2 regions of the Marisediminitalea sp. genome follow, and region 2 is predicted to be linked to the other one. Evidence: predicted binding sites of a transcription regulator. Region 2 holds the regulator's gene; the other holds the start of a gene.
What was found. Region 2 encodes sigma-54, which starts transcription at its own class of promoters, with help from an activator protein. Its sites were predicted from a motif close to GTTGGCACGNNNNTNGNNT; they were not measured.
Positions count from the first base shown of each region.

Region 1: a site for sigma-54 is predicted at 1,310-1,328, ahead of AC4MRN_RS03570 (LPP20 family lipoprotein). Genes of this name have one in related genera too.

Region 1 is NZ_CFIDRX010000014.1:33,376-36,536, reverse strand. It holds gene AC4MRN_RS03575 (DUF885 domain-containing protein) at 1-631, opposite strand, end outside; gene AC4MRN_RS03570 (LPP20 family lipoprotein) at 782-1,183, opposite strand; gene AC4MRN_RS03565 (flagellar assembly protein T N-terminal domain-containing protein) at 1,429-2,670, shown strand; gene AC4MRN_RS03560 (hypothetical protein) at 2,676-3,101, opposite strand.
Region 2 is NZ_CFIDRX010000069.1:10,058-13,218, reverse strand. It holds gene lptA (lipopolysaccharide transport periplasmic protein LptA) at 1-499, shown strand, start outside; gene lptB (LPS export ABC transporter ATP-binding protein) at 499-1,224, shown strand; gene AC4MRN_RS10625 (RNA polymerase factor sigma-54) at 1,293-2,771, shown strand; gene hpf (ribosome hibernation promoting factor) at 2,796-3,083, shown strand; gene ptsN (PTS IIA-like nitrogen regulatory protein PtsN) at 3,096-3,161, shown strand, end outside.

The DNA.
Region 1 (3,161 bases), on a different contig from region 2:
TGGCAAGCTGCCCTGAGACTCTCGACAAGGTTTCACGCGGCGGCATGACGCCCTTTTCAATACCTGACTGCATCAATGCGGTAGTCTGTTCAACAAGCGTTGGCAAAGCTTCTAATCGCGCTAGCCAGCGCTCGTAATCGGCAACGCTTTCCAGAGGAACGTAATTGGCAAAGTTATCGAGGGTTTGCACCCCACCTCGCTGATTAACCTGCATTAAATACGACTGGAACTGGTGCTCATCGATGGCCATTTCTAGTTGCCACTTGTACAAGTCGTAATTCAGCTGTTGCTGTTCGGAAAGCGCCTTTTTGTCTATAGCGTATAACCGGGACAGCGCTTGTTTGTCTTCCTCGTGACGGCGCTGGATGGCGACCATCGACAAGTCACTCCATTGACCGTGAAGCTTCTCATCACCTAATCGGTAATAACTGGCCATTTCAGGATTCTGGGTAATGAAGCGTTGCCATTCCTTGTCCAGGAAGTCGGTAAGCAGGCTATCCGCTGTCGCCACGGTGATTGCCTGTGCGGATTGATTCGCAGACTGAGAGGGAGTTGAAGTCGTGCTACTGCAACCGATCAGGCTGCAACAGCTCGCGATCGCAAAAGGGACCGCCAGTAGTGCTGTTCTCATGATAATTCCGTCGTTAGTTGAGGCCGGTTTTCCAAAGGCCTTTTTTATCGTTCGGAATAACTATAGCAAGCGAACTCACATCAGCACAGAAGGGCAAATAACCGGATTCAGTTCACTTGGTATGGGGGTTCAGTTGTCGACCACTGCCGATTAATAGTAACGCACGTTCTTCACCCGCTGCGGGCGTGCTGTAGACAAATAAATATTATATACCTGCTGCATGTCTAACTGCAGTTCGGTTGCATAAGTGTCGTCACCTACCGGATAGGCTTTCACCACTTTCGCTCCGCGGATCACCCCTTCTACGGAAGCCTGAAGCTGGGCATTATTGATCACCATGTTTGCCAGTGACTGTTTGCCATTGATACGCTGCCCGTATACCTGCTCGGCCAGTTCGCGATACGCATCCAGCTTGGAAGCTTTCATCGCCATGATATTTTTTTCCGCATCATTCACGCCCATTTGCGAGCCGATAGGCGCATAACCTACTGCGGTAAGTACCGGATACTCCGTTGGCTCAACGGTTTCCCACTCTACGTGCTTGTCGAACATCGACGTGCAGCCTGTTGCAATAAGTACTGCAACAACGACAGCCAGTGACCTTAGAATCTGAGTAGACGTTTGCGAAAAAATCATAATGTATTGCACCGTTTAATGACCAACGTAATGGCAATGACTACGCAATAACCGTGCCCAGGTAAAATACGGAACAAAAAATGCTATCAGTGTGTATAAATTGACACTGTCTGTGTCGAATAACCCGTGTACGAAGCACAGAAAATGCACCGTATACACGTATGAAGCCAGTACTGACAGGCTTCGACGATGAAGGTAACACGCAGCGATTGAGTATGAATATGTGCAATAAGTCGAATTTTGCAGCGGGCGTCAGCCGGTCTTTATGGGCGGCATTCTGCCTGTTTACTTGCCTGTGCGGGCAATCTTATGCCGCCTGGTTTGAAACTCAGGGGCAAGCGGCCGTGCTTAACGGCAACAAGGTACAAGCCAAGCAACAGGCCACGCAGGAAGCATTGAGACAGGCGATGTTGTTCGCCGGGGCATCAGTAACCAGTGTCCAGCAACTAACCAATGGCCTGCTTAACAGCGAGCGCATGGAAATTTCTGCCTCAGGCGAAGTAAAAGAGCTGCAACTGGTGTCAGAAACCTGGCACGACGACTTCGTGACGGTGCGTGTCCGTGCCGATATTTTTCCCACAGACCAACATTGCGCGTCGGCCGGCTATACCAAAACCATTGCAACCAGTTATTTTCCCGTAATGGAACGTCAGCACACTCAGGATGGGCAAATTCAGGAAATTGGTCAGCAACTTGCGCAAAAACTGCAATACGCCTTTGACACCACAGCCCAATACGGTGTGATAAGCACGATTGAGCCGTATACTGTTAGGTGGCAAGCTCGTCAGGTGAGAGCTCAAGCCACAGCACTGGCAGCACAAACTCAGGCGCAATTTGTTTTGACTGGCGTTATAGAAGACATCAGTGTGCATCGTCCGCAGCATTCAGCGTTAGCATTCTGGAAAGACAATGCGCCAACCCGCAGCTTTCGCTTTAAGACCGAACTTATTGATGGTGTAAATGGCGCCCCGATCTTTTCTAAAACTTACAGTATGTCTGCTGCGTGGGAATTCGATAAGTTTGCACAATTAGACGCGAGTACGCATGCCTTCTGGCAAAGTGCGTTTGGTCAATCACTGCAAGAACAAATCCAGCAAATGCAGAGCGATATTGATTTGTCGTTGGCCTGTGTGCCGGCAACGGGGCGGGTAATTCAGGTTGTTGCCAACAACAGTCTGTCAGTGTCGTTAGGGCGCCAGCACGGCGTTATGGTAGGTGATGAACTGGCGTTGTATCAAATTCAGGAGGTCAATAACCCCCGCGGAGAGACGTTCTTGCAATACCGCATTCACCCTGTCACGGTAACCGTTGTTGAAGCCTATGCTGACAATGCGTTAGTCACTGCCAGCGACGACAGCCTGCTGGGTAATATTCAGCCTAATGACTTTGTGGCAAAACGATAACGGTTCTACAATGCGGCAATAGCGTCGGCTATTGTCGCTCTGTATTGTGACTCCTCAAATACGATTGAAGGAAAATCCTTATAACACCAGTGTTCGTTGGATGGTTTAACTTGCTTATCCCGATAGGGATTTCGCCAATGCTGCCAACTGACGAAACCATCACTGATGTGAACGGCACCGGTAACGAACCAACACTCCCATTCTCCACAGTCACACGCCAATGGCATAAATCGTTCTCCGCTGCTCAGCATTCGAAGCTTGAGATCGCCAACGGTTAGCCAGTCTGTATAGGCACCGGCAATGGTATCGGTGAAGCGCGATTCATAGGTCTCGAACATGGATAACAAGGGTTTACCGTCGACCATAACTCGCAGACGCTGGTCTTCTTTTCCGTGGATGGGGAGTAACTCCAGAGCCAGTGAATTAATCATGTCGACTTCCTTTTAAACAGCGTGAGTAGTGTGTCAGATTACTACAACGTACAAATAATC
Region 2 (3,161 bases):
GCAGTCGGATTTTAAAAAGCCGATTGAGCTCAAAGCCGAGTCGCAGTTCTTAGACGGAAAAAACAAAAAGTCCGTTTTTATCGACAATGTACAAATAGTTCAGGGCAGTCTGAACATTCTGGCTGACCGGGTTGAGGTAGAAGCCACCGAAGGAAAAGGAAAAGAGGTTTTTTCCGCTACCGGCAAGCCAGCGGTTTACCGCCAGAAGCTCGATGATGGTCGTACCGTAGAAGCCCGCGCGTTTGAAATTCGCTATGAAGTTAGCAGCCGCACGATTTCCCTGAACGGGCAGGCTGAACTGATTCAGAACAGCTCCGTCGTAAAAGGCGACTCCATTGTGTACAACATGGAAAAAGAGCAGCTTATGGCTAAAGGCGATGGCAGCGGCGATGGCCGGGTTACAACGGTATTCAGTACCGAAACCATTGACGCCATTAAGCAAGACAAAAAGCCCAAGAAGCCAACGCCTGACAACGACGACCAGGAAGAGCCGCGCTAATGGCTACCCTTACTGCTAAACACCTAGCTAAGTCCTATAAATCCCGTCAGGTTGTAAGGGATGTAAGTGTAGAAGTCTCTACTGGCCAGATTGTGGGTTTACTTGGCCCCAACGGTGCAGGTAAAACCACGACCTTTTACATGATTGTGGGTTTGGTACCGCTGGATAAAGGCGATATTCGCATCGGCGATATGGACCTTACACGCCATCCAATGCACGAACGGGCCCGCCACGGTATTGGCTATTTACCGCAGGAAGCGTCGATCTTCCGCAAGCTCAGCGTGTTCGACAACATCATGGCCATTTTGCAAACCCGTAAAGATTTAAATGCAGAGCAACGGCAAAATGAAGCCGATGCCCTGCTTGATGAATTCAATATTAACCATATACGTAATAGTACAGGGATGAGTTTGTCGGGTGGAGAACGCCGCCGTGTAGAGATTGCCCGGGCTCTGGCCGCTAACCCGAAGTTTATTTTACTGGATGAACCCTTTGCAGGTGTTGACCCAATTTCGGTTAATGATATAAAGAAGATCATTCAGCATTTACGCGACCGAGACATCGGTATTTTGATTACCGATCACAACGTGCGCGAAACCCTTGATGTATGTGAAAAAGCGTACATAGTGAGTCAGGGTGAACTTATTGCACAAGGCACCGCTGAACAGGTTTTGAGTAATCAAAAAGTGAAGGATGTATACCTGGGTGAGCAATTCAGGCTATAGTTAAGGTAAACATGAAAAAGCTTGATGCGTTACCCCATCCAATAACAGGGCGTTAAGAAAAGAAGTAGATGAAACCATCTTTACAACTCAAATTTAGTCAACAACTTACCATGACGCCGCAGTTGCAGCAGGCGATTAAACTGCTGCAACTTTCTACGTTGGACTTACAACAGGAAATTCAGGAAGCGCTGGACGCCAACCCGTTGCTGGAAGTTGATGAAGGCAGCGACAACGACACTATCGAAAAGAGCAATCTGGATGCCGACAACGACGTGCAGCCCAGTGCAAGTAGCGAAAGCCTGGATACCAACGAAGCATTAGAAAAAAACGAGCTGCCCGACGAATTACCCATCGACAGCACCTGGGATGAGTACTATTCAGCAGGCTCTGCGCCCGCTCCTGGCCCCGCGTCCAACGACGACGAACAAATTTTCCAGGGTGAAACCACCGACAACATTCAAGACCATTTGCTGTGGCAAATGCGCTTAACACCCTTTAGTGACGTGGATCGCGCTATTGCCATCGCCATCATCGACTCAATCGACGAATCAGGTTATTTAACAGTTAGCCTGGACGATATCCTTCAGAGCGTTAATACTGAAGATGAGATGGAAGAACTGGTTGAATTGGACGAGGTGGAATGTGTCCTTAAACGCATTCAAATGTTCGACCCGATTGGGTCAGGCTCGCGCACGCCTCAGGAATGTTTGCTGGTCCAGCTAAAACAATTCGCAGATGACACCCCCTGGCTGAACGAAGCCAAACTGCTAATCGAAGAATACGCCGACCTGCTTGGCAGCAAAGATTATCGAACCCTTATGCGTAAATCGCGTCTGAAAGAAGACGATTTGCGCGAAGCCATGCGCTTGTTACAAACACTGAACCCGCGTCCCGGCAGTGCCTTGATTACCAAAGAGCCTGAATACGTGATCCCGGATGTGTCGGTAACCAAACGCAATGGCCGTTGGGTAGTTGAACTCAACCCGGACAGTTTACCGAAGCTGAGTGTAAATCAGCAGTATGCGGCCATGAGTCGCCAGGCGAGAAACAGTTCAGATTCACAATTTATACGCTCGCACATGCAAGAAGCAAAATGGTTCATTAAGAGCCTGGAGTCGCGTAACGAAACGCTGATGAAAGTTGCTAATTGTATTGTGCAACAGCAACTTGGCTTTTTTGAGCACGGGCCGGAAATGATGAAGCCCATGGTACTGAATGACGTTGCGGAAATGGTAGACATGCACGAGTCGACCATCTCGCGTGTTACGACTCAAAAATACATGCACACACCGCGTGGTATTTTTGAGTTGAAGTACTTTTTCTCGAGCCACGTTGCCACTGAGTCAGGCGGCGAGTGTTCGTCGACTGCAATCCGTGCATTAATTAAGAAACTGGTTGCCGCAGAAAAACCCAGTAAACCGCTCAGCGATAGCAAGATTGCTCAATTGTTGGCTGATCAAGGCATTAAAGTTGCCCGGCGGACAATAGCAAAATACCGGGAATCACTTTCGATTCCACCGTCTAACCAACGCAAGAGCCTAATTTAGGCCGAAATATAAGGAAGACGAACTATGCAAATTAATCTGACTGGTCATCACGTCGAGATAACCGATTCTTTGCGTAATTATGTTGATACTAAATTCAGTAAGCTGGAGCGACACTTTGATCACATATCCAATGTACATGTGATCCTTAACGTAGAAAAATTGAATCAAAAAGCTGAAGCCACCGTTCACCTCAGTGGTGCAGAAGTGTTTGCTTCGTCTGAAGACTCCGATATGTATGCAGCAATTGATAGCATGGTAGACAAACTGGATCGCCAGGTTATCAAGCATAAGGAAAAACTCAAAAAACATTAAGTCACCAACCTTATGAATATACAAGCGTTAGTGAGCCTGGACCGCACCGAGTGTGCGGTTCAGTGCAATAGCAAGAAG